DNA from 3 places in the Mesorhizobium sp. WSM4842 genome. Region 1 is predicted to be linked to each of the others. Evidence: predicted binding sites of a transcription regulator. Region 1 holds the regulator's gene; each other region holds the start of a gene.

The links. Region 1 encodes LexA, which represses DNA repair genes until DNA is damaged. Its sites were predicted from a motif close to TGTTCNNNNTGTGTTCNG; they were not measured.
Region 2: parE (DNA topoisomerase IV subunit B) is a predicted target of LexA. The motif match lies at 3,221-3,238, and genes of this name have one in related genera.
Region 3: AC0NIE_RS05080 (ImuA family protein) is a predicted target of LexA. The motif match lies at 6,054-6,071, and genes of this name have one in related genera.

What each region holds. Positions count from the first base shown of each region.
Region 1 is NZ_CM148372.1:4,379,797-4,389,608, reverse strand. Features, by position in the region: gene secG (preprotein translocase subunit SecG) at 1-238, opposite strand, end outside; gene tpiA (triose-phosphate isomerase) at 417-1,184, opposite strand; gene AC0NIE_RS21230 (peptidyl-prolyl cis-trans isomerase) at 1,329-3,221, shown strand; gene trpD (anthranilate phosphoribosyltransferase) at 3,218-4,228, shown strand; gene trpC (indole-3-glycerol phosphate synthase TrpC) at 4,233-5,084, shown strand; gene moaC (cyclic pyranopterin monophosphate synthase MoaC) at 5,151-5,645, shown strand; gene AC0NIE_RS21210 (molybdopterin molybdotransferase MoeA) at 5,648-6,853, shown strand; gene lexA (transcriptional repressor LexA) at 6,957-7,694, shown strand; gene AC0NIE_RS21200 (ComEC/Rec2 family competence protein) at 7,688-9,812, opposite strand, start outside.
Region 2 is NZ_CM148372.1:4,164,471-4,174,282, reverse strand. Features, by position in the region: gene gcvP (aminomethyl-transferring glycine dehydrogenase) at 1-1,803, shown strand, start outside; gene AC0NIE_RS20215 (GGDEF domain-containing protein) at 1,875-3,041, opposite strand; gene parE (DNA topoisomerase IV subunit B) at 3,309-5,360, shown strand; partial or broken gene AC0NIE_RS20205 (IS5 family transposase) at 5,385-6,067, shown strand; gene AC0NIE_RS20200 (hypothetical protein) at 6,142-6,366, shown strand; partial or broken gene AC0NIE_RS20195 (ABC transporter substrate-binding protein) at 6,379-7,023, shown strand; gene AC0NIE_RS20190 (DUF2336 domain-containing protein) at 7,211-8,332, opposite strand; gene AC0NIE_RS20185 (MaoC family dehydratase) at 8,557-9,033, shown strand; gene AC0NIE_RS20180 (HpcH/HpaI aldolase/citrate lyase family protein) at 9,037-9,812, shown strand, end outside.
Region 3 is NZ_CM148372.1:1,090,886-1,100,697, reverse strand. Features, by position in the region: gene AC0NIE_RS05115 (NAD(P)/FAD-dependent oxidoreductase) at 1-58, opposite strand, end outside; gene AC0NIE_RS05110 (ATP-binding protein) at 121-1,617, opposite strand; gene AC0NIE_RS05105 (response regulator) at 1,677-2,372, opposite strand; gene AC0NIE_RS05100 (DUF4153 domain-containing protein) at 2,376-3,908, opposite strand; gene AC0NIE_RS05095 (HpcH/HpaI aldolase/citrate lyase family protein) at 4,201-5,073, shown strand; gene AC0NIE_RS05090 (DUF1737 domain-containing protein) at 5,100-5,306, shown strand; gene AC0NIE_RS05085 (metallopeptidase family protein) at 5,498-5,920, opposite strand; gene AC0NIE_RS05080 (ImuA family protein) at 6,095-7,129, shown strand; gene AC0NIE_RS05075 (DUF6504 family protein) at 7,071-8,546, shown strand; gene AC0NIE_RS05070 (error-prone DNA polymerase) at 8,543-9,812, shown strand, end outside.

The sequences.
Region 1 (9,812 bases):
GAATGTCGATCGGCTTTTCGCCGTAACGGGCGACGATCGACAATGTCAGCGAGGTGGCGAAGAAAGCCGCCGCCAGGATCGCCGTCGCCCGCGTCAGCGCGTTGGCCGCGCCGCGCGCGGTCATGAAGCCCGATCCGCCGCCGATGCCGAGGCCGCCGCCTTCGGAGCGCTGCAGCAGCACCACGCCGACAAGAGCGAGCACGACCATTAGGTGGACGACGATCAGTACGGTTTCCATAGTTTACCCTGGCAAAGCCTTGCGCGGCCGCGGATACGGCCGGTGATTTGGAGGCGGCTCAATACAATGCTTTGACGGCATTTCCAAGCCCGTGGCCGGAATATGGGAAGCGATGCGCCCTTTGCAACGATTTCCGCTGCGGCACAGCCTATCCGAAGCGTCCGACAGCCTTTCGATGCTACGAGATATTTCGATAGGCTTCGGCGATGCCGAGAAAGTCCGCCGCCTTCAGACTGGCGCCGCCGACCAGCGCGCCATCGACATTTTTCACGCCGAGCAGTTCGACCGCGTTCGACGGCTTGACCGAGCCGCCATAGAGGATGCGCATCTTCGCCGCCGCGCTGCCAAGCTTTTCCGACAGTTTTTCGCGAATATGCACATGCGCCTCAGCAACGTCGGCGGCGGTCGGCGTCAGTCCCGTGCCGATCGCCCATACCGGTTCGTAGGCGATGACGGTATTCGACGCCGTGGCGTCGGGCGGCACCGAGCCGGCGACCTGGCGCGACAGCACGTCGAGCGTCGCGCCTGCCTCGCGTTCGGCTCTCGTCTCACCGATGCAGATGATGGCTACCAGTCCGGCTCGCCACGCGGCGGACGCCTTGGCCTGTACAATGGCGTCGTCCTCATTGTGATCGGCGCGGCGTTCGGAATGGCCGACGATGACGTGGCTGGCGCCCGCGTCTTTCAGCATCTCGGCCGAAATACAGCCGGTATGGGCGCCGCTCTCCTTGGTGTGGCAATCCTCGCCCCCGGCCCGGACCGGCGTGCGCGACAAAATCTCTGCGGCATGCGCCAGCAGCGTCGCCGGAACGCAGACCAGCGCTTCGGTTTCCGCATCGAGCCCGCTCATAAAGCCGTTGCCGATCATCCTGAGTTCGTTGAGCGAGGCGCTGGTGCCGTTCATTTTCCAGTTGCCTGCGACCAGCGGGCGGATTCCTGGCGTCATGGGATTTGTTCCTCCGGGCGATATTCGGCTGCGTCCTCACTACCAAACTCAGCCCACAAAGCAATCGACAGTGGGCCGGAAGGACGCTATTGCGCTTGTTTCAGACTCGGCGCATGCGAAAATGCGTAAAAATCGGAAGTGACCATGCTTAGTATCTTGAGAAGCGCGGCGGGGACCTGGGTCGCGAAGGCACTGCTGATATTGTTGGTGTTGAGCTTCGCCGTCTGGGGCATTTCCGGGCAGCTGGTCGGTGGTTTTGCAGGCCACGATGCAGTTGTCACGGCCGGAGGCACCAAAGTGTCGATCAACGAGTATCGCCTCGCCTATGATCGCCAGATCAGCGTGATGTCGCAGCAATTCGGCCAGCGCATCAGCCGCGAGCAGGCGACGGCGCTCGGCCTCGACAACCAGGTGCTGGCGCAACTCGTGTCGGGCGCCGTTCTCGATGAGCAGGCCCGCAAGCTCGGACTAGGGCTGTCCAAGGACCGGCTGGCCCAACTCACGCATGAAGACCCGGCCTTCAAGGGTCCCGGCGGCACCTTCGACAGAAGGACTTTCGAATACATACTGCAACAGGTCGGCATGCGGCCGGAAGACTATCTGAGGAATCGCGCCCAGGTGGCTGTGCGCCAGCAGATCGTCGAGGCGGTTTCGGACGGCCTCAAGGCTCCGGATACTTTCTTGAAGGCAGTCGCGCTTTATCGTGGCGAAGACCGCACCATTGACTATCTGACCTTGCCGAAATCGCTGGTCGAGCCGATTGAAGCGCCATCCGACACTGCGCTTTCAGCTTATTTCGAGGAAAACAAAAAGACCTATGCGGCGCCCGAATACCGCAAATTCTCCTATGTCAGGCTCGAGCCGCAAGACATCATGGATCTGAGCGCCGTGACCGACCAACAGGTCAGCGACGACTACAACAAGAACAAGGGGCGCTACACCACGCCGGAAACGCGCACCATCGAACAGCTCGTGTTCAAAACGCCTGATGCCGCGAAGGCCGCGCTCGATTCACTCAAGACCGGCGCGACCTTCGACAAGATCGTCGCCGCCGAGGGCAAGACGCAAGCCGACACGCTGCTCGGCACGCTGTCCAAGGACAAGATCGCCGACAAGGCGGTGGCGGATGCGGCGTTTGCGCTCAATGTCAACGAAGTCAGTCCGGTCGTTCAGGGCGCCTTCGGTCCGGTGCTGCTGCGCGTCACCGACATCAAGCCCGAAGTGGTGAAGCCGCTGGCCGAAGTGTCCGCCGATATCCGCAGGGATCTGGCGCTGGGCGAGGCAAGCCGCATTCTGTTGGACGTGCATGACAATTACGAAGATATCCGCGCTTCGGGCAGCACGCTCAAGGAAGCGGCTGAAAAACTGAAGCTGAAGGTCGTCACCATCGACACGATCGATCGCACCGGCCTGAGGCCGGACGGCACCATCGTCAAGGACCTGCCGGAATCGCCGGAACTCATTAAGGCGGTGTTCGACGCCGAACCCGGCACCGAGAATCCCGACCTCACCACCGCCGACAACGGCTTCGTGTTCTACGAGGTGGAGTCGATCACGCCGGCCCGCGACCGCACGCTGGATGAAGTCCGCCAGAAGGTGGTGGCCGACTGGACGGCGGCGGAAACGACCAAGCGGCTCACCGCAAAAGCGGGCGAACTCGAAAAGCGTCTCGATGCCGGCGCTACGCTCGATGTGTTCGCGAGCGAGCTCAAGCTCGAGAAGCAGACCAAGCGCGGCCTCAAGCGCGAGGCGGACGACGTCGATTTCGGCAAGGAAGGGGCGGCTGCGATGTTCGGCGAAGGCCAAGGCGGGACCGGATTGATCCCCTCGCCCACCGGCGACGGACAGATCCTGTTCAAGATCGCCGAAGTCTTCGAGCCTGCCGGAGCCGACGCCAGCTCGGTGCCGGATGAGGCGCAGAAATCGTTCACCGCCGGCATGTCCGATGACCTGCTCGACCAGCTGGTGGCGCAGCTGCAGACGCAATATGACATTCGCATCGACCAGACCGCCGTTGCCCAAGCCCTGACCAGATGAGCGCGCTCAAGACCCATATCGCCAAGGTCGCCGCAGGCAATTCCCTTTCCTTCGAGGAAGCGCGCGAGGCCTTCGACATCATCATGTCGGGCGACGCTACGCCCGGCCAGATCGGCGGCTTCCTGATGGCGCTGCGCGTGCGCGGCGAGACGGTGAGCGAGATTTCCGGCGCCGTCGCCACCATGCGCGCCAAGATGCTGCGCGTCGACGCGCCCGCTGGCGCGATCGACATCGTCGGCACCGGCGGCGACAATTCGCACAGCGTCAACATCTCGACCGCATCCGCCTTCGTCATCGCCGCCTGCGGCGTGCCGGTGGCCAAGCACGGCAATCGCGGACTGTCCTCGCAGACCGGCGCCGCCGACGTGCTGACCGCGCTCGGCGTCAAGATCGATATCCCGCCGGAAACGATCGGCCACTGCATCCACGATGCAGGCGTCGGCTTCATGTTCGCGCCGGCGCATCATCCGGCGATGAAGCATGTCGGTCCGATCCGCGTCGAGCTCGGCACCCGCACCATCTTCAACCTGCTTGGCCCGCTCTCTAATCCGGCCAGTGTGAGCCGGCAGATGGTCGGCGTCTTCTTGCCGGAATGGATCATGCCGGTGGCCGAGACGCTGAAGGCACTGGGCGCCGACCACGCCTGGGTCGCCCATGGCGACGGTTATGACGAGATCACCACCACCGGTGAAACCCAAGTGGCCGAACTGGTCGGCGGCGAGATCCGCACCTTTACGCTGACACCGGAAGCGGTTGGGCTGAAGCGGCACACCAAGGACGAGTTGCGCGGCGGCGATGCCGCCTACAACGCCCAGGCGCTGCGCGACATGCTGGGCGGCGCTGCCGGCGCCTTTCGTGATACGGTGCTGATGAACGCCGGCGCGGGGCTGGTGGTGGCGGGCAAGGCGACGACGCTTGCCGACGGCATGGCGACGGCAGCGCAAGCCATCGACAGCGGCCGGGCGCTGAAAGTGCTCGATCGGCTGGTCGAGATTTCGAACGGATAGAGCCGTGTCTGATATCCTGCGCAAGATCGAAGCCTACAAGCGCGACGAGATCGCCGCGGCGAAGGCGCGCGTGCCGCTTGCCGAGATCAAGGCGCGGGCGAAGGACACCGACGCAGCGCGCGGCTTTCTCTCGGCTCTTGAAGCCAGGCGCAAATCCGGCAGCTTCGCGCTGATCGCCGAGATCAAGAAGGCGAGCCCGTCCAAGGGCCTGATCCGTGCCGATTTCGATCCGCCGGCACTGGCCAGGGCCTATGCGAAAGGTGGCGCCGCCTGCCTTTCGGTGCTGACCGACGCGCCGTCCTTCCAGGGTGCGCCTGAATTCCTCACCGATGCGCGCAACGCCGTGACATTGCCCGCTTTGCGCAAGGATTTTCTGTTCGAGCCTTATCAGGTGTTCGAAGCCCGTGCGTGGGGCGCTGACGCCATCCTGATCATCATGGCGAGCGTCGATGACGCCGTGGCCAGGGAACTCGAAACGACGGCGTTCGAACTCGGCATGGACGCGCTGGTCGAAGTGCATGACGAGGCTGAGACGGAACGCGCGCTGAAACTGTCATCGCGGCTGATCGGCATCAACAACCGCAATCTCCGGACGTTCGAAACCAGCATCGAGACCTCGGAGCGGCTCGCGACGATGATGCCGGCAGACCGCCTGCTGGTCAGCGAGAGCGGTATTTTCTCGCACGAAGACTGCCGCAGGCTGCAACGGAGCGACATCGGTACGTTCCTCGTCGGCGAGAGCCTGATGCGGCAACAGGACGTGGCCACTGCGACGCGCCTGCTTTTGACGGGCAATGCGCCCGCCATTGCATCGGCCCGAAAATCGGAATCGATTTTCGGAGAGCACGATGCATAGATTCAAAGTGTTAGAGCGTGCTTTGCGCGTCCAGACGGACGCACGTCGCGCTAAGGTGACCTGACGATGACGGCCGCCCTCACCCATCTTGGCGCGAAAGGCGAAGCCAATATGGTCGATGTCGGCGACAAGGCGGAGACGACGCGCACGGCAATCGCCGAAGGTCTTGTCTCGATGCGGCCCGAAACGCTGAAGATGATTCTCGACGGCGATGCCAAGAAGGGCGACGTGCTGGGCACGGCGCGCATCGCCGGCATCATGGCGGCCAAGAGGACGCATGAGCTGATCCCGCTCTGCCATCCGCTGCTGTTGACCAAGGTATCCATTGACATCGAACCGGACGCGACGCTGCCAGGCCTGAAGGTCACGGCGCTGGCCCGCGTCACCGGTAAGACCGGCGTCGAGATGGAAGCGCTGACCGCCGTCTCGGTCGCCTGCCTGACCATCTATGACATGGCCAAGGCGGTCGACCGCGCCATGGTGATCTCGGGCATCAGGCTGGCGGAAAAGACCGGCGGCAAATCCGGCGACTACAAGGCGGATGCCAAGGGGGCAGGCTAATAATGGCACTGCTTCCGGTCGCCGAGGCGCTCGAGCGCCTGCTTGAGGATGCTGCGCCCTTGCAGGCTGAAAGCGTCGCCCTGATGGACGCCGCCGACCGCGTGCTGGCGGAGCCGCTCCTGGCGCTCCGCACCCAGCCGCCGTTCAACGCGTCCGCCATGGACGGCTATGCCGTGCGGGCCGAGGATGTCGCATCCGTGCCCGCAAGACTTTCGGTGATCGGCATGGCGCCGGCCGGACGCGGCTTTGCCGGAACAGTCGGCCCGGCGCAGGCCGTGCGCATCTTCACCGGCGCGCCGCTTCCTGCAGGCGCGGACACCATCGTCATCCAGGAGAATGTCCGCGACCTCGGCGGCGGCAGCATCGAAGTGACCGCGTCGACGGTTGAAGGCCGCAACATCCGCCGCCTCGGGCTCGATTTCTCGAAGGGCGACGTCCTGCTGGAGAAAGGCCGCCCGCTTGATCCGGCGGCATTGTCGCTGGCGGCGTCGGCCAACCACCCGCAGGTCAGCGTGGTGAAACGGCCGTTGGTCGCCATCATCGCCACCGGCGACGAATTGCTGCCGCCGGGCAGCGACCTTGGCCCCGACCAGATCATCTCGTCCAATGCCTATGGCGTCGCCGCCGCGGCCCGCTCGGTCGGCGCCAGCGCGCTCGATCTCGGCATCGCCCCCGACCGCAAGGAGGCGATCGCCACGCTGGTGAAACAAGCGGTCGACGCAGGCGCCGACGTCATCGTCACGCTGGGCGGCGCCTCGGTCGGCGACCATGACCTGGTTCATGACGTGCTGACCGGTGAAGGCATGACGCTCGATTTCTGGAAAATCGCCATGCGGCCCGGCAAGCCGCTGATGTTCGGGCGGCTGGGTGACATCCGCTGCATCGGCCTGCCTGGCAATCCGGTGGCGAGCCTGGTCTGCACGCAGCTCTTTCTGACGCCGCTGCTTGCGCGGCTCGGCGGCCGCGCCTTCCGGCAGGACATGCGTCAGGCGCGGCTCGGCGCCGCCATGCCGGCCAACGATCTCAGGCAGGACTATGTACGCGCCGTGGTTAGCGAAGAAGCCGGCACGCTGCTGGCGACCCCGTTCGGCATCCAGGATTCCTCGATGCTCAAAATGCTGGCCGACGCCAACGGGCTGATCGTGCGCGAGCCGTTCGCTCCCCCAGCCGCGACGGGCGCCGCGTGCAGCGTGCTGATGCTACGCTGAACAAAACGTCAACACATTCATTAAATTTTAAACGGTTGCGGAACACAACTGGAACAGATAGTGTTTGTTCTGGGTTTGTTTTTCTGATTCTGTTGGGGTCGCGATGCTGACACGCAAACAACATGAACTGCTGATGTTCATCCACGAGCGGCTGAAGGAAAGCGGCATTCCGCCCTCGTTCGACGAGATGAAGGAAGCGCTCGACCTCGCCTCGAAGTCGGGGATCCATCGGCTGATCACTGCACTGGAGGAGCGCGGTTTCATTCGCCGCCTGCCCAACCGCGCCCGCGCGCTGGAGGTGCTGCGCCTGCCCGATTCGATCGCGCCCGGCCTCAATGCGGCGCGCAAATTCTCGCCAAGCGTCATTCAGGGCAGCCTTGGGCAGGGCAGCCTCGGACGACAGATCAAGCCGGCGCCTTCGCGCATGCCCGCAGCCGGCAATGACGACGACGTCGTTGCCACCATCTCCATACCGGTGATGGGCCGCATCGCTGCCGGTGTGCCGATCGACGCCATCCAGCACCAGACGCATTCGATTTCGGTACCACCGGACATGATCACCGGCGGCACGCACTACGCGCTGGAGGTCAAGGGTGACTCGATGATCGAGGCCGGCATTTTCGACGGCGACACGGTCATCATCCGCAACGCCGACACCGCCCAGCCTGGCGAGATCATCGTCGCCTTGGTCGACGACGAGGAAGCGACGCTGAAGCGGTTCCGCCGCAAAGGTGCCTCGATCGCACTGGAAGCCGCCAATCCGGCCTATGAGACGCGCATCTTCGGGCCGGACAGGGTCAAGGTGCAAGGCAAGCTCGTCGGACTGATCCGGCGTTACTGAACGGCAGGCTTTTTGGGTTTCTCGGCCCTGCGGTATGGCGGCAGGCCCCTCGCCTCGCGCGAAAATCTCCGCTGCTCATGCCAAGGCCTATAGGGCTGTCTGACGGCAAAACGGATTTCTGCGCGCGTCGTCGCAGATAGCGGATCGAAAAAGACGGCGGCACTGCCCATGCGAGCGAGCTGCCGTTTGGTGACGACGAGAACCAGCGGATTGCGGCAGGGATTATAATAGGCTGTGGCATCATCGATGACGATCAAATCCGCAAAGGCACAGGCTGGCCGTGCGGTTTTGCGGTCGTCGGCGAGCGCGATGATCGCGCCGGACTGGTGCCGGGCGAGGCACAGGCCGGCAGTGCAGTAGAAGGGCGCTCCCGGCGGCAGGTCGGCCGGGTCGACGATGTCGAACCGCACGTCTCCTTTTTCGAATGTCTCCGGCTCGACAATGGTCGCTGAAACCAGCGCATGTTTCCAGTTGTCGGTGGTGAATTCGTTCGAGCGCACCCGGTTGACGGCAAGTTCGCCGCCGCCGATCGGCAGCGCCACCAGATGCGCATCTTCCGAAATCAGCACGTCGGGGGTGCGCGTCTCGGAAATCGTCAGCAGGCCGGCGAGCGCAAAGGGAAGTGCCGCAAGCCGCAACCATGTCGTTGCCATCGTGGCGATGACCAGGGCGGCCGTCACCAGCAGAACCGACTGCAACGAGATCAGCCCGACGGCATCGACCGGCGACCGCTCGGAGATCCATCCCGATATTGCAATCATGGCCGTCAGCCCCTTGCCCATCATGTATAGGAAAGGGCCGTCGAAGCCGAACGGCATTGCCAAGGCGCTGACGACGGCCAGGAACATCACGACCGTGACGATCGGCATGACGGCCAGATTGGCGAACAGGCTGAGCGGCGAGACGCGCTGGAAGTGCCAGATGGCGAAGAGTGCGGTGGCGCTGCCGGCAATGATGGAGGTCATTGCGATGGTACCTGTCCCAGCGGCAAGTTTTCGCGTGACGAAAGCGATCGTTGACCGTCGCTGTGGCGGCGCGGTGGCCTTGTCGGCACGATAGTCGGACCAGCCGGCATAGGCGCCCACGAGAGCAGCGGTCGCGGCGAAGGACATCTGGAAGCTTGGGCCGACCACCTCGTGCGGCGACACGACGATGACGGCGATGGCCGAAATCGCCAGATTGCGCATGGTGAGTGCCGCCCGGTCGAACAGCACGGCGACAAGCATTACCGCCAGCATGATAAAGCTGCGTTCAGCCGCGACCACGATACCGGAAAAAATCAGATAGGCAGCGATGGAAACGAGTGCGGCAGCAGCCGCATATTTTTTGACCGGCCGGCGCGACGAAAAATCGGGAACCAGCGCAAAGGCGCCGCGCAGCAATCCCATGATGGTGCCGGCGACAAGCGCCATGTGCAGGCCGGAAATCGAGATGATGTGGTAGATGCCGGTGCGCCGCATCGATTCGTTTATCTCTTCGGGAATGCCGGCACGCACGCCGACGATCAGCGCGGCGGCAATCTCCCCCTCGGCGCCACCGATGCTGTCCCTGATATGGTCGGCGATGGTTTCACGCGCCTTTTCGATCGAGGAAGAAATGCGCGCGGCGAACGGTGCATCTTCGGAAACGACGATCTTCGGATTGCCGAGGAAAAAGCCACTGGCACCGATACCGGCGAAATAGCTGTCGAAGGAGAAGTCATAACTGTCCGGCCTAACCGGGCCAGTCGGAGGCAGAAGCCTCACATAGCCGGTTGCCACCGAGCCTGCGGTCATCTCAGCGGGAATTTTGCGTGCCGAAACCCTGACACGTTCCGGCGCATAACGCAGTGTCGGCCGGGCGGTCGACATCACGTCGATGGTCAGCCTGATCCGGCCGTTCGCCATCTGATCGAGCCTAACGACACGGCCGGTGAGCTGGGTCTGGATTTCCGAGCCGAGCATCTGCGTTCCCACGCGCCAGGTTTCAACCTTGGCGGCGAGTAGCCCGAGTGCGCACAGCAACGCTGCCATGAAGCACAGATGCGTTTTGCGCCATGAGCGTGTCACTGCCGCACACAATGCCGTGAGGACCACGACGGCAATAGGCTGCGGAAAGTCCGGTTCGACGGCAAGCGAA
Region 2 (9,812 bases), 220 kb from region 1:
GCGATCTGGCACGGCCCCGCCGGGCTGCAGGCGATTGCCGGCCGAACCCATGAATTGGCTAACCGGCTGGCTGCCGGTCTCAAAGCAGCAGGCGTTTCGGTGCTTGGCGCAAGCCGCTTCGACACGGTGACGGTGGAAGTGAAAGGCAGAGCCGGCGCGATCGCCGCCGCTGCTGAAAAGACCGGCCGGCTGCTGCGTGTCATCGACGCCGACCACATCGGCATCAGCTTCGATGAGACCTCGACCGATGCCGATCTGGACGCGATCGCGGCGCTGTTCGGCGCCAAGCCGGGCGCCACTACCGGCAGCACCATGCCCGGACAGCCTCGCGGCAAGGAGTTTCTCACGCAGCCCGTCTTCCACGACAACCGCTCGGAAACCGACATGATGCGCTTCCTGCGCCGGCTGGCCGACAAGGACCTGGCGCTCGACCGCGCTATGATCCCGCTCGGCTCCTGCACGATGAAGCTCAACGCCGCCGCCGAGATGATGCCGGTAAGCTGGCCTGATATCGCCAACCTGCACCCCTTCGCCCCGGCAAGCCATTCGGCCGGCTACCGCGCGATGATCGACGAGCTGGAAGGCTGGCTGGCGGAGATAACCGGCTTCGACGCGGTGACCCTGCAGCCCAATGCCGGCAGCCAGGGCGAATATGCCGGGCTGCTTGCCATTCGCGGCTATCACCGCTCACGCGGCGAAGGCCACCGCACGGTCTGCCTGATCCCGTCATCCGCGCATGGCACCAATCCGGCGAGTGCGGCGATGGCCGGCATGAGCGTCGTCGTCGTGCGCTGCACCGAAGACGGCAACATCGACGTCGATGACCTGAAAACCAAGGCGGACGAGCATGCGCAAGACCTCGCAGCGCTGATGTTCACCTATCCCTCGACGCACGGCGTTTTCGAGGAAGGCGCGCGCGACATCTGCGCCCTCGTCCACAGCCATGGCGGCCAAGTCTATTTCGATGGCGCCAACCTCAACGCGCTGGTTGGCCTCGCCCGGCCGGGCGACATCGGCGCCGATGTCTGCCACATGAACCTGCACAAGACGTTCTGCATCCCGCATGGCGGCGGCGGTCCCGGCGTCGGCCCGATCGGCATCAAGGCGCATCTGAAGCCGTATCTGCCCGGCCACGTCACCGAAGGCTCGGGTCATGCCGTGTCGGCCGCACCATTCGGCAGCGCATCGATCCTGCCGATCACCTGGATGTATATCCGCATGATGGGCGCTTCGGGCCTGAAGCAGGCGACCGAGACGGCGATCATTTCCGCCAACTACGTGGCGACGCGGCTCGAAGCGCATTTCCCGGTGCTCTACAAGGGCCGCCACGGACGCGTCGCCCATGAATGCATCCTCGACACCCGCGTGCTCAAGGACAGTGCCGGCATCAGCGTCGACGACATCGCCAAGCGGCTGATCGATTATGGTTTCCATGCGCCGACCATGTCGTTTCCGGTGGCCGGCACCTTGATGGTCGAGCCGACCGAGTCCGAGCCCAAGAGCGAGGTGGATCGATTCTGCGAAGCGATGATCGCGATATCGGGCGAGGCAGCCAAGGTGGCGAAAGGCGAATGGCCCTTGGCCGACAATCCGCTGGTCAATGCGCCGCATACAGCGGCCGAGGCGCTGGCCGGCCAGTGGACCCATCCCTATTCGCGCCTGGAGGCAGCCTACCCCGCCGGTGATGCCGACACATCAGCCAAATACTGGCCGCCGGTGTCGCGCATCGACAATGTCGGCGGCGACCGCAACCTCGTCTGCTCCTGCCCGCCGCTGTCGGAATATCTGGGGGCGGCGGAGTAGACCATGATCCCGAAAAGTGGAATCCGGTTTTCGGACAAGATCATGGTCTAACAAGAAGATAGAAGCCTCAATCAGGCAGAACGCAAGGCCGGCGCGTCGGCCTTGCTCGTCTTCTGGGCGACGACGCGATTTCGCCCGGCGCGCTTTGCCGCATAAAGTGCGGCGTCGGCTTCGGCCAGCACATGGTCGAGGCTGGTCCCATCCGTCCCGCCAAAGCCGATGCCGCCACTGACGGTGCTGCGCAACGGACCAAGCTGGGTGGCCACGATTTCCGTGCCGAAGGCGACGCTGATCTTGCTCGCAATGTCGTAAGCCTTCTCTTCAGTCATCCGCGACATGACGAGGACGAATTCCTCGCCACCCAGCCGGAAGGCGTCGACTCCGGTCCTGGCATATTTCCTGATGACAGCGGCGAAGCGGCGCAGAACCTGATCACCGACCGGATGACCGAATACGTCGTTCGTTTTTTTGAAATGATCGAGGTCGAACATGGCGACGGACATGAACGGGCCGAAAACCCGCTCACCGTAGAATGCCGTCAACGCCCGCCGGTTCATCAGCCCGGTCAATGGGTCGGTCATGGTCTCGGCCTTCAATTCGATCTGCGCCTGCAAGTGGTGCAGGGAGAGCGTCAGTGCGCCGAGCCCGGTCATGCAGGCGACCGCGACGACGGAATTCAACCGTTCGGCCCAATTGTCGGGCGCAACGCCGAGCTCCCATTGGCCCTCGACCAGCAGGACCGCGCCGCAAAGCACGAAGGACAGCGCACAGACGCAGCTCAGGAAGGAAACGACCAGCAATATCCGGCGATCGTGGCCACCTTTGATCCAGAACATCACCCCGATAAGCGAGAGCAGCGCCGTTACCGTCGCGTAGGTGACGATGAAGCCGACGCCATCAAGGCCCAGCGACGTCGCGCCTGCGCAAACCGCCATCGCAGCCACGGTCGGCAAGATGGCGCGCCTGTAGTCGCGCACGCCGAGATACTGCATGGCCGACAGGCAGAGGGTCAGGAAGCCCAGGCTGAGAAGCGCAAGCACAATCTGGCAAAGCCAGGGGCTGGGATGCCTGGCATAATGCCAGAACAAGACCACATGCGCGACGAGCACGAGAATGCCGCACGCCACCGTCAGCACATAGCGTGCCTGCGGCGCGGTGAACCAGATCGCAAACATGGTGATGCTGAGGCACGTGCCCGACAGCGCCGCCGCGAGCAGGAGCGAACTGTAATCCAACATGCGCTAGCAGCAGCCTTTTCACGGGTTCTGCCGCATTCTAGGCCACCGGCAGTGGACGGATACCGTTTTTCGGCCAACCTTCGGACGTAACCTTCGGACAAGGTTTACAAAGCGTCGATGCCCTCGACCCATTTCCGCCGCTTGGTTGTCGGATGGTTTTGCAGTAAGAGGCTCTATCCTCGAACGTAACAGGAACCTCCGTCGCCTGCCCGCAAAAAGCGTGGCAGTATCGGGTGGTGATTCGCAGCATCGGAATCCAGGACCAGCATGAACGACAGCAACGATCTTTTCAGCAATTTGGACAAGCAGCCGCAACCGGTTCGCGCCACCGCGCGCCCAGCCGACCCGCTGGTGCAGGCGGCGAAGCGCCCGGCATCCCGCGACGGCAGCGAGAGCTACAGTGCCGCCGACATCGAGGTTCTGGAAGGGCTGGAGCCGGTGCGGCGGCGGCCCGGCATGTATATCGGCGGCACCGACGACAAGGCGATGCACCATTTGTTCGCCGAGGTCATCGACAATTCGATGGACGAGGCGGTCGCCGGCCACGCGACTTTCATCGATGTCGAGCTTTCGGCCGACGGATATCTGGCGGTGACCGACAATGGCCGCGGCATTCCGGTCGATCCGCATCCGAAATTCAAGAAGCCGGCGCTCGAAGTCATCATGACGACGCTGCATTCCGGCGGCAAGTTCGACAGCAAGGTCTACGAAACCTCGGGCGGCCTGCACGGCGTCGGCGTCTCCGTCGTCAACGCGCTGTCGGACCATCTGGAGGTCGAGGTCGCGCGCGGCCGCCAGCTCTATCGCCAGCGCTTTTCGCGCGGCGTTCCGGTGACCGGCCTGGAGCAGCTCGGCGAGGTGCATAACCGCCGCGGCACCAGGATACGCTTCCATCCCGACGAGCAGATCTTTGGCAAGGGTGCGGCATTCGAGCCGGCGCGGCTCTACCGCATGACCCGCTCGAAAGCCTATCTGTTCGGTGGCGTCGAGATCCGCTGGACCTGCGATCCGTCGCTGATCAAGGAGAAGGACACGACACCGGCTAAGGCCGAGTTCCATTTTCCCGGTGGCCTCAAGGACTATCTGAAAGCCTCGCTCGGCGACGAATTCCAGGTCACCCGCGAAATCTTTGCCGGCAAAAGCGACAGGCAAGGCGGTCACGGCTCGCTCGAATGGGCGGTGACCTGGTTCGGCGGCGACGGGTTTCTCAATTCCTACTGCAACACCATTCCGACCGGCGAAGGCGGCACGCACGAGGCGGGCTTCCGCAACGTTTTGACCCGCGGCCTGCGCGCCTATGCCGAGTTGGTCGGCAACAAGCGCGCTTCGATCGTCACGTCGGAAGACGTCATGATCTCGGCGGCAGGCATGCTGTCGGTGTTCATCCGTGAGCCGGAATTCGTCGGCCAGACCAAGGACAGGCTGGCGACGATCGAGGCGATCAGGATCGTCGAGACTGCCATCCGCGACCCCTTCGATCACTGGCTGGCCGACAATCCGCAGGAAGCCTCGAAGCTGCTCGAATGGGTGATCGCACGTGCCGACGAACGGGTGCGCCGCCGCCAGGAAAAGGAAGTGTCGCGCAAGAGCGCGGTGCGCAAGCTGCGGCTGCCCGGCAAGCTCGCCGACTGCACGCAGAATGCCGCGGCCGGCGCAGAACTCTTTATCGTCGAGGGCGATTCGGCCGGCGGCTCGGCGAAACAGGCGCGCGACCGCGCCAGCCAGGCGGTGCTGCCGCTGCGCGGCAAGATCCTCAACGTCGCCAGCGCCGGCAACGACAAGCTGGCCGGCAACCAGCAGATTTCCGACCTGATCCAGGCGCTTGGCTGTGGCACGCGGTCAAAATACCGCGATGAGGATCTGCGCTACGACCGGATCATCATCATGACCGACGCCGACGTCGACGGCGCCCATATCGCTTCGTTGCTGATCACCTTCTTCTATCAGGAGATGCCGAGCCTGGTCCGCGGCGGCCATCTCTATCTGGCGGTGCCGCCGCTCTACTCGATCCGGCAAGGCGGCAAGGTCGCCTATGCCCGCGACGACGCGCACAAGGACGAACTTCTGCGCACCGAGTTCACCGGGCGCGGCAAGGTCGAAATCGGCCGCTTCAAGGGGTTGGGCGAAATGATGGCCGCCCAGCTCAAGGAAACCACCATGGACCCGAGAAAGCGCACGCTGCTCAGGGTCGATGTGATCGACGCCGAGGCGGCGACCAAGGACACGGTCGACGCGCTGATGGGCACCAAGCCGGAAGCCCGCTTCCGCTTCATCCAGGAACGTGCGGAATTCGCCGAGACGGAAGTGCTGGACATCTGAGCGTTCTAGGGTTCGGACCCATAAACGCGTGGCAAGCCGCGCGTCGATGACTGCCGGGTGATCAGCGGGATCGTCCACGTTCTGAAGTCCGGCGGGCGCTGGATCGATGCGCCGCCCGACTATCGGCCGCGCAAGACCGTCTACAACCACTATGTCCGCTGGGCGGCCAAGGGCGTCTGGGCTGACCTCTTTCACGCTCTCGCCAGCGCCGGCGGCCCGCCGGCCCAAGTGCTCATCGGCTCCTCCGCCGTGAAGGCGCACCGCTCGGCCTCGGGCGGAACGGGGGGAGCGCAATCAGGCCATCGGCCGTTCGCGCGGCGGGCACACGACCAAAATCCACGCGCTGACCGATCGTGAATGCCGGCCCATCGCCTTCCAGCTGACCGGCGGCCAGGTCGCTGATTGCACGGCAGGATCAGCTTTGCTGAAGCAGATGCCGGCCGCCCGAATCCTCATGGCGACAAGGGTTACGACAGCAACGCCATTCGCCGCCAGGTCGAGGCGAAGGCACGATGCCGAACATCCCCCCCAAGGCCAACAGGCGTTGGAACAACTGCTTCTCGCCCGTGCTCTACCGCGACCGCAACGCCATCGAGCGCATGTTCTGCCGCCTCAAGGACTTCCGCATCGCAACCCGATACGGCCGTCTTGCCGTCAACTTTCTCGCTGCCATCTGCATCGCCGCGACCGTCAACTACTGGTTATGAGTTGTCCTCCGCTCTGTTAGATTTCAACCAGTGAGAGGATTCCAGCGGCGGAGAGGGAGTTGCCCACAGTTGGCATGGCCACAATCGGCATCATCACCGCGGGACCTGGGCGGCCGATCGAGGGGTTCAAAGCGGGGCTCAAAGAACTGGGGTTTGTCGAGGGTCACAGCATACGCTTTGAACAACGATCGGCCGATGGTGATTTGAGCCGGATTCCTGCATTCGCCGCTGAACTGCTTCGACTGAAGGTCGACCTTGTCGCTGTCATCGGCGCAGTGACCGCTCGCGCGGTTCAGTAGGCAACAACGCAGCTACCGATCATTTATTCTGTTGTTGTCGATCCGGTGACCGATAGCCTTGCCGCGTCCATGGAGAAGCCAGGCGGCAATATGACAGGCGTGACGAGCTTCGATCCGAACCAAGCTCGGTCCCATGTCGAGTTGCTGAAGGCTGTTGCGCCAACTCTGGATCGGGTCGCGATCATCAGCGACCAGGGCGTGTCCGATTGCCTTTCAGCTTCGAATTCCAAAGCGGCACGGGAGCTTGGCCTTGCCCCGCAGGTTCTTCGCGTCAGCGGTCCTCAGCCTGATATCGAGGGCGCGTTCACGGCGATGGAGCACGGGCGGGCCGGAGCCCTCATCGTTCTGGAAGAACCCGTCATTTCGGCGCACCGCACCAGAATTGCCGAGCTTGCGATTTCCTATCGGCTGCCGACTGTCTTCCCCAGGGAGCAGATCGATGCGGGCGGCCTGTTCTGTTACGGCACAAGCCTGAGAAACGCGACCCAGCAGATGACGCAGAGCGCAAAGAAGATTCTCAATGGAAGCAGCCCCGGCGACTTGCCTGTCGAGGTTTTGTCCCAGCATGAGTTGGTCGTAAACCTGCGGACCGCACGAAGGCTTGGTCTCGCAGTGCCCACAACGATCATCGATCAAGCCGTCCAAGTGATTGATTAGCTTCACTGCTATTGTGGCGCCACGCTTTCCCAGCAAGCCTAAGCCTATGTTGGGGCACCTCGCCATCCGAGGCAGCCGGCTTTCTGGGTTGCCATGGCTAAATTATGAGTCTGGACCCTTGTACGTGAGCACCGGAAGCGCAGGAAACCATCGTTTGCGGGCCGGCATCACCTGAATATCGACATACCTACGCCGCAGCGATTGCCAGCGCATGGCCACGCGCGTTTTCGCGCAGCGCATCGAGATGGATCGATTTGACCAATCCGGCGAGATCGCCTTCGGCGGACTGCCCGCCCAATTCCTTCAGCATCAGCCAACTGACTTCCTGGACGCCGGCAAGGCGCTTGCCATTGGCGACCTCGCGCCAGATCTTTAGCGCACGCAGAATGATCGCGTGCGTGACCGCGGCAAGGCCGGCGCTGCGGAACAGCGCCTGCAGCGCCACGTCGTGCCCGCCGGCCAGCAGCGCTCTCACCCGTTGCTCGGATTGCTGGCTGAGCGCAACCAGCGCCGAGCCGAAGAAGTCGACCTTGCCATGCGCGATGGTGCGAATGATGAAGCTTGCGGTCAGGTCGTCGCGCAGGCGCAGATGCTCGATAAGCGCCGCATGTTCTTCCTGGCGCGTGCCCTCGATCAGCGTCATGGAAGCTTTGACACAGGCGTCGCGCATGACGCGCTCGGTTCTGGCACGGCCCATCAGCGCCACCACCAGCGGCGAGCCTTTAAGCGTTTCACCAAGTTTTATCAGAAGCATATGCCGGCAGTCGGCAGGCAGGCGCGCATCGGAAATCAGCGCTTCGCGCACCGAAGGCAGATGGCCATGGCGTTCGGCGATACGGCGGAAGCTGAGCGAAGCGATGTCGGCGCCGCTGTTGGCGAGAAGCGTGGCGCAGGCTTCCGGCTCGCCGATTTCGGCGATCGCCGCTGCGACCGCCATGGAGACACGCGCACGATCCGCGATCAGTTTCTGCGTCGCCTTTTGGCCACCGGCAACGCGGTCGATCAGATCGGCATCGGTGAGCATCGGCGAACGTGCCAGCACCAGGCTTGCAACTTCCGGTTGATCGGACGCCAGCGCGCTGATGATCTGCAGCGGCGCGTGATGGCTCATCGACAGCGCTTCTGCAATCGCCAGCCGCACTTTCGACGAGGCATCGTCGAGCAGCAGCGTCAGCGCGGCCTCCGCCGCGCAGCGATCCTCGAAAGGCAGATCGGCATTGATGTAGGCGCGAGCCAGAGCGCCTGCCGCAGCGGCGCGCTCCGAAACCCTCGCCGTGTAGATCCATTTCAGGAAATGCGAAACAACCATGCCGTCCGCTGCGCCCCTAACCCGAGTCCGTTCCCGTCCCGTGACGACCGTAGGCAGAAATGGTTTACGAACGGTTCACCATGTTTGTTAACTGGCTTGCGAGCGCGGTATGCAGCGCCTATCAACCTTTCCTTAGGGCGACATGGTCCCTTTCGGAAAGTACGCTCTAACACTTTGAATCTTCGCATCGTGCTTTCCGAAAAATCGATTCCGATTTCGGGCCGATGCGGCAGCGGAGGACATCGATCATGGCCGGGCTTTATCTGGAAGAGTTCGTCGTCGGCCATGTCTTCCGGCACACGCTGCGGAAAACCGTCACTGAAAGCGACAACATGCTGTTTTCGGTAATGACGCTGAACCCGCAACCGCTGCACATCGATTTCGACTTCGCCGCCAAAAGCGAATGGGGCAAGCCGCTGGTCAATTCGCTGTTCACGCTGGGCCTGATGATCGGCATTTCGGTGAACGACATCACCGTCGGCACCACCATCGCCAATCTCGGCATGAAGGAGACGGTGTTTCCGCATCCGGTCTTCCACGGCGACACGATCCGCGTCGAGACGACGGTGGTGTCGGTGCGCGACTCCAGGTCGAAGCCGGACCGCGGCATCGTCGAGTTCGAGCACCGCGCCTACAACCAGAACGACGTGCTCGTCGCCAAATGCACGAGGCAGGCGATGATGATGAAGAAGGCGGCCTGACCGATGCGCTCGCTGCTGTTCGTTCCCGGCGATTCCGAAAAGAAGCTGGAAAAGGCGTTTGGCGCGGGCGCCGACGTGGTCATCGTCGATCTCGAGGATTCGGTTGCGCCACAAAACAAGGCTTTGGCACGCGACATCGCCGCACGGTTCATCACCGAACACAGGCATCAAACCAGATCCGCAATCTATGTCCGCATCAACGATCTCTCGACCGGCCTGACCGATGACGACCTGGCGGCACTCGTGCCAGTGAAACCCCACGGCATCATGCTGCCGAAGTCGAACAGCGGCCAGGATGTCCAGCATCTCTCGGCCAAGCTCAGGGTGCACGAGGCCGAAAGCGGGCTGCCGGATGGTGCGATAAAAATCCTGCCGATCATCACCGAAACAGCTGCCGGCGTGCTGGCGGCTGCGACCTACGCCAACGCAAGTGCGCGGCTTGTCGGCGTGACCTGGGGTGCGGAAGATCTATCGGCAGCAATCGGTGCGCGCACGGCCCGCGACGAGAATGGCCGCTACACCGATGTGTTCCGCTTCGCCCGCACCATGACCATCCTCGCCGCGGGTGCCGCGGAAGTCGCGGCGATCGACACGGTTTTTCCGCACTTTCGCGACGTGGCCGGCTTCGAGGCGGAATGCGCCGAGGCAGAGCGCGACGGCTTCACCGGCAAGATGGCGATCCATCCGGCCCAAGTGCCGGCCATCAACGCCGCCTTCACGCCGTCGGCCGAGGCGGTGAAACACTCCCTGGTGATCGTCGAGGCATTCGAGGCGGCTGG
Region 3 (9,812 bases), 3.3 Mb from region 1:
AATAGGCGATCGAGGAGCCGACGATGGCTCCACCGATGATGACGACGTCGTAGCGCACTTTTTCGATTCTCCAGTTCCAGAGCATGATGCCGAAAGCCGGTTTTCGGATCAGGCTCCAATTCACACAGCCGGCAGGATGATCTCGAAGCGCGTGCCGCGCTCGGAGTCAACCAGCCGGATCGTGCCATCATGCGCTTTCAGGAGGGCCAGCACGATGCCGAGGCCCATGCCGGTGCCGTCTGAATCGCGGCGCGTGGTGAAGAACGGCTCGAAGATCCGCCCCCGGTTGCTGGGCGAAATGCCGGCGCCGTCGTCGCTCACCAGGATCGTCGCCTTGCCGTCCGCGCTCGCCGCCGTGATCGAAACGAGCGTCGCGCCATAGCGGGCCGAATTGTCGATGAGATTGGCGAGCACGATGGCTGCATTCTCGGCCGAGATGCGCAGACCGATATCGCCGCCCGCCTCGACGCGCACCGCCAGCCTGTCCTCGGCCAGCAGCAGTGCCAGCGCGGCGCCAACCGACGTGCTTTCGCCGCTGGGCGCAAGATTTTCGGCGCGCGCCAGGTCGAGCAGACGGCGCACCAGCAAATTGAGCCGCCCCGCATCGGTGACGATGTTGTTGGAAAAGCGCCGCCGCTCGGCCTCGTCCATTGCGCTACCCGAATCGCGCAGCAATTCGGCCGCACCCTGGATCGCCGTCAGCGGCGATTTGAGCTCGTGCGAGACATGGGTGGCGAAGGTCTGGATGCTGTCCGACCGCGCATGCAGCTTTTCGGCCATGTCGAGGAAGGCGTCGGAAAGCGCTGCCATCTCGCGCGTGCCGTGATGATCGAGCGGCCTGATGGCTTCGCGGTCGCCAGCAGCGATGCGCTTTGTCCGTTCCATCAGCGCGTAGATCGGCCGGCTGACGGTGCGCAGGAAGATCAGGCCGATGAGCAGCGTACCGCCGAGGACGGCGATCGCCGCCAGCACCACCTTGCCGCGCTCGCTATAGAGATGCTTGACGATGTTGTTCGGCGTTCGCGACAGATAGACCACGCCGGCGACCTTGCCGTCGACCGCGACCGGCATGGCGACGAAGACGCGGACTCTCGTGCCGCGGCTGACCGAATAGAGCGATGGTGACGGCTGGTTCGGAACCCTCTGCCGGAGCGCGCTGGCATAGCGGCCGGCAAGTGCTGCGCGAACCTCGCCGACGGCGCCGAGCGACAGGCCGACCTCTTCGCGTCCGGCGATGACGACGCCTTTTGGGTCGAGCAGCCGGAAGCCGGCAAGCGTGGTTTTCTGCGTCTCGGCAAGAATGCCCGACAGGCGAGCGCCGATCGCCGTGAAGGCGGGATCGACGGTGGCGGCCGTCGCCGCAGGCCGTGTCGCCAGAACCCTGTCGGAGGCGAGATCGAGGCTTGGCTCGATCGGCCGGTAGGGAGAGTCCGGATTGTCTCTGTCGGCAGGCACGGCCGCGCCGAACCTCTCGGCCGGGATGCCCGCGGCGCGGACGTCTTGCGCATAGATGGCGCCAAGGGCGGCACCTTGCGCAATCAGCTCGGCCTCGGTCTGGCGGATCAGCTGGTTCTCGTAGAGCCGGAAGAAGAACAGGCCGACCAGCGGCAGCGCCATCACCATGATCAGGATGGCAACAACGACCGTGGCGAGGCGCGGCCGCCATTTCTGCGCCGTCACGCGCCGCACCTGCCCAGCCGGAAGCCGACGCCATGCACGGTCTCGATCGCATCCGTGCAGCCGGCCGCCGCCAGCTTGGCGCGGATGTTGCGGATATGGCTGTCGACGGTGCGGTCGGCGACATGGATGTTAGCGGCATAAGCACTGGCCATCACCATGTCGCGGTCAAGCACATGCGCCGGGCGTTCCAGAAACCCTTTCAGGATGGCGAATTCGATCGAGGTCAGCACCAGCGGCCTGCCGTCGAAGCTGGCGGCGTGGCTGGCCGGCAGCAAAGCCAGTCTGCCGTGCGAGAATTGCCTGTCGTCGGCCTGTTCGGCCTTTGTCGGGCGAGCGCGCCGCAAGATGACATTGACGCGGGCGACCAGTTCGCGCGGGCTGAAAGGCTTGGTGACATAGTCGTCGCCACCCATTTCGAGCCCGAGGATGCGGTCGATTTCTTCATCACGCGCGGACAGGAACAGCACCGGCACATCGGATGTGTGCCGCAGCCGCCGGCAGACCTCCAGCCCGTCCATCTCCGGCATGCCGATGTCGAGCACGACAAGATCGGGCGCGCGGCGTTCGATCGCCTGCAATGCGCCGGCGCCGTCGGCTACTGCAACCGTTTTCATGCCGGCCTTTTCGAGCGCGAAGCAGATGATTTCGCGGATGTGCGGATCGTCGTCGGCGACTAGGATGTTATACGGCATCAATCAGGGACCCGGCGCGTGAGATTCGTATCCGTCAGGAACCACGAGCGACCCTCTCCTGTCGAGGTAGCGCAGAAGCCGCCAGTCGCGAAAGCTCCACGCGCGCCAGTTTCTTTGCTCGGCGCGGTAGTGGGCTTCGGTCACGGCGTCGGCTGGGTCTCGGAGATCGGTGAGGAATGTCTTCTTTTGTTGGTCGAAGAAGCGGTCGAGGGCGGGCAGCGCGTCGGGGCCGAGCGAGCGGGCATAACGTATATCGAGGCGGGTGCCGGGACCTCTCATCTCGTACGAACGGTCGACATTGTAGTTGGCGATCAGTGCGGCAAAGTTGATGAACGAGCAGGCATAAAGCGTCGCCGATAGCGTCAGAAGATTGGCGGAAAGCAGCCATTCATTGGATTTTCCGAGCGCGATGCGGGCGATGATCAGGGCGAGGCCCGCCGCCACCAGCCCCATCCAGACAAAGGCGGCGACGCGCCAGTAGGTCAGCGCATAGATGCCGATATAGAGGTCGAGCCGCAGGATTGAGGAGACGACCAGAACGATGTTCTGCGCCACCCAGACATAGACCAGCCGGCGGATGAACGGATCGCCGGAGGTCGTGCTGCCCGGCCGCAACGCCGCCAGCACGAAACCCGCGGCCAGCAGGGCGGTGACGATCAAGGGATAGGCGCCGCGATGTGCATAGGCGGCATAGGTCAGCCCGTCGGGAAGGGCGATGCCGCCCCACAGATAGGTGGCGTCGAGTGCGGTCTGCACCGCGAACAGGATGTTGAAGACGACCAGCGCACGAAGAATGGCGGCCTTGCCGAAGACGATGTCCTCGACCGGCTTGGCGGCGGCTCTTGTGGTCGTCACCCCGAGGGGGATAGGCAACGCAAGATGCGCAATGCGGCGCAAAAGGCGCGGCAGCCGCGGGCGCAGAAAGACCCAGACGCCGGCAAGCGCGAACAGCCAGAAGGCCAGCCGCGGCAGCTCGATGAAGTCGAGCAGTGCGAGGAGATCGATCAGCGACAACCAGTATTCGATGACCGGATTGGCGGCGCCGAACAGCGCGAGAAACACTGCGCCCAGGGTCAGCGGCATGATCCAGACGGCGATCGCCGCCAGGTGGATACGCCGCCGACCGAACCGCCGTGCCGCCTTGCGCCAGCGGAAGAAATCGTGGACGAACCGGAAGGGTGCTGCGAGCAGGAACAGCGCGACCTGGCCGGCAATGCGGGCAGCGCCGCGCCGCAGCCGGCCGACCAGCGAAAGCGCAAAGACGGCCGTCGCCGCAAGCCCGATCGCGACCGACAGCGCACTGACATTTTCGATAAGCGGCAGCAGCCCGACAAGCAAGGCAGCGGACCACAGGCCGCGGGCGCTGAGCGCCGACGGCTGGATGGCCGCGGCTGCGGCGGCAAGCGTGATGCCGAACAGGAAAAACGTGATGCCGACGGGCTGCCCATAGAAGAAGAAATCCGCCAGCGCGGCAAGCAGGACGGCAACGCCGAATCGCGCGCAATAGCTCGGCGCGGCCGTAAGCAACGATGTCATGATCGGATTTTCTCAGCGGCTTTGATCCGGCCGGGGGGCGGAGATTTGCGGATGAAGGGGAAGAGGGTCGCCGAACCGTGCGGCCGGGGTGGATCGACGAGCCACCAACCGTCATTGCGGAGGCGGTACGGCAGGGACCAACGGGGCTTTTCTCGCTCTTGCATGCGGCGTATGTCGCCGATCGAAATGCAGGCGGCGGGGCGGATCCGAGGAAATTTTCGGGACTTTTGTGCAGTTTTTATGCAGGTGAAGACCGCTTGCCTCGACCGGCCGCAGGCGGCATAGATCTGAGATGACTGAAACCTATCGCCCGCGCCGCTCGGTGCTTTACGTCCCGGCCTCGAACGACAAGGCTCTGGCCAAGATCTCGTCGCTGGCCTGCGATGCTGTCATCATCGATCTCGAAGATGCCGTCGCCCCGGCCGACAAGGTCTCCGCGCGGGAAAAACTGGCCGGCATCTTCGCCAGTCGCCCCGGCCGGCGCTGCGAGATGGCCGTGCGCATCAACCCGCTCTCCAGCGAATGGGGCGCCGACGATTTGCTGGCTGCGGCACGCTGCGAGCCCGACGCCATCCTGCTGCCCAAGGTCGACACACCGCGCGACGTTCTGGAAGCCGGCGACGTCCTCGACGACAATTTCGGACCCGACGAGGTGAAACTATGGGCGATGATCGAAACGCCCAAGGCTCTGCTCAACATCGGACCGATCGCCGAGCTTGGCCGCGATCCGGGCTCGCGGCTGGTTTGTTTCGTTGCCGGAACGAACGATCTGGTCAAGGAGACCGGCACTCTCGCCGACCGGCGCTACCTCACACCGTGGCTGATGCAGATGGTGCTCGCCGCGCGCGCCGGCGGCCTCGACCTGCTCGATGGTGTCTTCAATGATTTTCGCGATCTGGACGCTTTTGCGCGCGAATGCGGGGAAGCGGCCGCCATGGGGTTCGACGGCAAGTCGCTGATCCACCCGGCTCAAATCGATGCCGCGAACCGGGCCTTCGCGCCATCTGCCGAAGCGGTGGCCGAGGCACGCTCGGTAAAAGATGCCTTCGCGCTTGCCGAAAATGCCGGCAAGGGTGTCATCGCGCTGAATGGAAAAATGGTCGAACGGCTGCATCTGGCGCAGGCCGAAAAACTGCTGGCGAAGGCGGCCGCCATCGGGGCATGATTGGCAACTCACGACAGGAATGAAAAATGAAACTCTACCGCTTTCTGTCCGGTCCGGACGATTCCAGCTTCTGCCACAAGGTGACGGCAGCGCTGAACAAGGGCTGGCACCTGTTCGGCTCGCCGACCTATTCCTACGACATGGAGGCCAAGGCCATGCGCTGCGGCCAGGCCGTGGTAAAGGATATCGAGGGTCAGGAATACGGGCCCAACACCAAGCTCAGCGACTGGTAGATTTTGCAAAGCTCCGACGCAGGGTGTGTTGAGATTCAGGTCAGGCCGCGCCGGAGTCGAAGACGGGCGCGAAGCGACCAGACTGGGTGGTTTCCCGAGAACCGGAGCGGAGCGTACTTTTGGGTACGTGAGCACCGGAAGCGCAGGGAACTGCCGTTCGCAGGCCGGCATCACCTGAATATCAACACAGCCTACTCCGCCGCCTCTTCGATCCGCTCCATATCGTCGTCCGACAGGCCGAAATGGTGGCCGATCTCGTGGATCAGCACATGGGTGACGATGTCGCCCAGCGTCTCCTCGTTCTCGGCCCAGTAGTCGAGGATGGCGCGGCGGTAGAGCGTGACGCGGTTCGGCCCCTCGCCGGTCTGCGGATTCCAGCGCTCGGCAATGCCGCGCCCCTCGAACAGGCCGAGCAGGTCGAAAGGCGTTTCCAGCGACAGATCGTCCATGATCTCGTCGGTCGGAAATTCGGCGATCTGGATGACGATCTCGCCGGTCAGCTTGCGAAACTCCTCCGGCAGATGGGCGTAAGCCTCCAGCGCCAGGAACTCCATTTCCTCCATCGACGGCGAAAGCTGGTCGTGCCAGGTGCGGGTCTTGTAGATGCGGGCCATGCTTTGTCCTTCCGATCCCGGCATATAGGCTTTCGAGCCGGGCTCGGCAAATGGGCGGGTTGCCGCCTACGCGAGGACAGGAATAAATTCCCCAAGACTCCGCTTGACTCTTCGGTCGCCCTCTGGAATCCTAGAGAACATAACAGGAACAATTGTGAGTGGAAGCTGACCGTCATGGCGACAAGCGCCGTGGCGCGGGAGACTGTTTTTGCCCTGCGCCGCCAGATCGCGAAGATCGAGGGAACGCTGCCCGAGCGCCTGGAGGCGCCGGCCGGCGCAGCCCCCGTTGATGCGCCCCGGAATCCAACAGCTGATGTCACGCCCCACGATCTGACAATCGTCCGCCGCGGCCTCGCCGTGGCGCCGCCCGATGCGTTTCTGCGCACCGGCGCCGAAGCTCTCGATACTGCGCTCGGCGGCGGCCTGCCGAAGGCGGCGCTGAGCGAGATCCATGGCGCCGCGACCCGCGATGCCGGGGCCGTCGCCGGCTTCGCCCTGTCGCTCGTCAGCCTGATCCTCAAACAGGAGCCGCGACTGCCGGTCCTGTGGATCGGCACCGCGGAAATCTTCCGGGAGGCCGGCTTTCCCTATGCCAGGGGGCTTCACGCCCTTTTCGGCATCGAGCTGGAGCAATTGCTGTTTTCCGAGGCGCCAAGGCTCCTCGATGCGCTGTGGACCGCCGAGGAGGCCGCCCGGATGACAGCGCTCGCCGCCGTCATCCTCGAAATCCGCGGCAGTCCGCAGCGGCTGGACCTCACCGCGACGCGGCGGCTGCACGCCCGGGCACAGAATGCCGGCCGGCCGGTGTTCCTGCTGCGCCAGGCCGGCGAATCCGAGCCGACGGCGGCACCCGTCCGCCTCGTCCTGTCGGCGGCGCCGTCGGCACCACGCGAGACGATCGCCGGGCCGCTCGCCGGCTCGATCGGCCGCCCCGCCTTCACCGTCAGCATCGGCAAGAGCCGCACGGCCTTGCCAGGACAATTCACACTGGAGTGGAACCCCGATGAACGCAGTTTCGAGGAAAGAAGGACCGGGGAAGAACGGGCAGCGAATCCTGTCCCTGTGGTTTCCGCATCTCGCCGCGGAAAGGATCCTGCGGCAGCGTCTGGGGCGGTCCTGGCGTTCCCGGCCGTCGGATCACCTGCCCCTGGTGATCAGCCATCGCCAGGGGAACGCGCAGCGCATCGCCGCCCTCGACGAGCGGGCTGAGGCGCTTCACCTGAAGCGCGGCATGGGCATAGCCGACGCGCGCGCCATGCACCCCTCGGTCGACGTGGTGGAAGCCGATCCCGAGGCCGACCGCCGCCTGCTCGAAAGCCTTGCCGACTGGTGCGACCGCTACACCCCGCTGGTGGCGCTCGACGCAGCCGATGGCCTGTTCCTCGACGTCACCGGCTGCACCCATCTTTTCGGCGGCGAACGGTCGATGCTGGACGACATCCTGTCGCGCTTTTTCCATCAGGGTTTCGATGTCCGCGCCGGCCTTGCCGCCACACCTGGTGCAGCCTGGGCGGCGGCGCGGTTTGCCAGTGACCGCATCGTCCCCGGTGGCGAGGAGGAAGCGCTTCTCGCACCTTTGCCGCTGGCGGCGCTGCGCATCGAGCCTGATATCCGCGCCAGCCTGGAAAGCGTCGGCCTGCGCACGGCGGGCGCCGTCATGGCAGCACCGCGCGCGCCGCTCGCCCGCCGCTTCGGTGTCTCGCTGCTTTTGCGCCTCGACCAGGCGCTCGGCCGCCTCGACGAGGCGGTGTCGCCGCGCCTGCCGGTGGCGCCGCTTTCGGTCGAACGCCATCTCGCAGAACCCATCATGCTGACCGACGAAATAGAGCGGCTGGTGAAAATGCTGGCGACGACTTTGAAGGCGGACCTCGAGCGCCGCGGCGAGGGCGCAAGAAGGCTGGCGCTGCTGCTTTTCCGCGTCGACGGCGCCGTCAGCCGCATCGCCGTCGGCACCTCGCGGCCGTTGCGCGAGCCGCTGCTGATCCAGAAATTGTTTCACGAAAGGCTTGCCGCGCTCGAACAGGACATCGATGCCGGCTATGGCTTCGATCTCGTGCGCCTCTCGGTCCTGTCGGCCGCGGCCTTCGACATGCAGCAGGCCGACTTGACCGGAGAGACGAGCGATGACGGCGCCGACATCGCCCTTTTCGCCGACCGCATCCGCGCCCGGCTCGGCGACAGCGCGGTTTTGAAACCGGTCGCCGTCGAGAGTCATCTGCCGGAGCGCGCCGTCGCCATGCTTCCCTATGCGGAGGCGCCGCAAAGGGTCTCTCCGCCGAAGAAGCCGGGCAAGATACAAGACACTTCCTCCAAGCCTGTCTTTCGGCCCGAACGGCCGATCCGGCTGTTCCGTTCGCCCGAACCGATCGAGGTGCCGGCCACCGAAATGCCGGAGGGACCGCCGATGAACTTCCGCTGGCGGCGCGCGCTATACCGGGTCGCGCGCGCCGAAGGGCCCGAACGCATCGCCCCGGAATGGTGGCGGGAAGCACCGGGGCAGGAAGCGACCCGGGATTATTTCCGCATCGAGGATAGCGACGGCCGCCGTTACTGGCTCTACCGCCAGGGTCTCTACGGCGCCTCGCACGCCGCGCCGCGCTGGTTCATGCATGGGGTCTTCGCATGAACGCGCTGACGGTCATCCCCTATGCCGAATTCCGCATCCAGTCGAATTTCTCGTTCCTGCGCGGCGCCTCGAAACCGGAGGAGCTGGTGATCGCGGCAAAGTTCCTGGGATTTTCGTCGATCGGGCTTGCCGACCGCAACACGGTGGCCGGCGTCGTGCGCGCCTGGCAGCAGGCCAAGGTGGAAGGTCTTTCCTATCATCCCGGCTGCCGCCTGGTTTTTTGCGACGGCACGCCCGACGTTCTCGCCTACCCGCAGGACCGCAAGGGCTGGGGCCATCTGTGCCGCATGCTGACGCAAGCCAATATGCGCGACGAAAGCGAAAAGGGCGCACCGCTCCTCTATCGCGACGACCTTTTCGAATGGGGCGACCGCATGTCGCTTGCGATTCTGCCGGATCTGTCGGCGCCGGCACAATATCCTCTTGAACTGCTTAGCCGGCTCAAAGATCGCTTCGGCAGGGCTTTGCGACTTGCCGTTTCGCCGGATTATCATGGCAACGACCGCTTCCGGATCGAGCAGGCGGCTGCCATGGCTGAGCTATCTGGTATTCCGCTGATGGCGACCAATGACGTTCTCTACCATACGTCCGAACGGCGCCGGTTGCAGGACGTGCTGACGGCGATCCGCCTCAACGTACCTGTTGCCGAAGCGGGTCTGGAACTGGCGGCCAATGCCGAGCGCCATTTGAAGCCGCCAATGGAGATGGCACGGCTTTTCCGCAGGCATCCGCAGGCACTGGCGGAAACGCTGCGCTTTGCCGGAGAATTGAGCTTCTCTCTCAGTGACCTCCAATACAACTATCCCGACGAACCGACGGAATCCGGCCTCGGGCCACAGGCCGAACTGGAACGGCTGGCTCGAGAGGGAGCGGCGATACGATATCCCTCAGGCGTTCCCGCCGATGTGACGAAGCGCATCCGAGAGGAGCTCGCTTTGATCGAGCGCCTGAACTACGCGCGCTATTTCCTGACTGTCTACGACATCGTCAAATTTGCCCGCAGCCAGGGCATACTTTGCCAGGGACGCGGCTCCGCGGCCAACTCGGTGGTCTGCTATTGCATCGGCATCACCGAAGTGGGGCCTGAGCGGATCGATTCGCTTTTCGAGCGCTTCATTTCCGAGGAAAGAAACGAGCCACCCGACATCGATGTCGATTTCGAGCATGAAAAGCGCGAAGAGGTCATCCAGTACATCTACTCGAAATACAGCGCCAAGCGTACCGCGCTTGCCGCGGCCGTCGTCAGCTACCGGGGCCGGTCGGCGA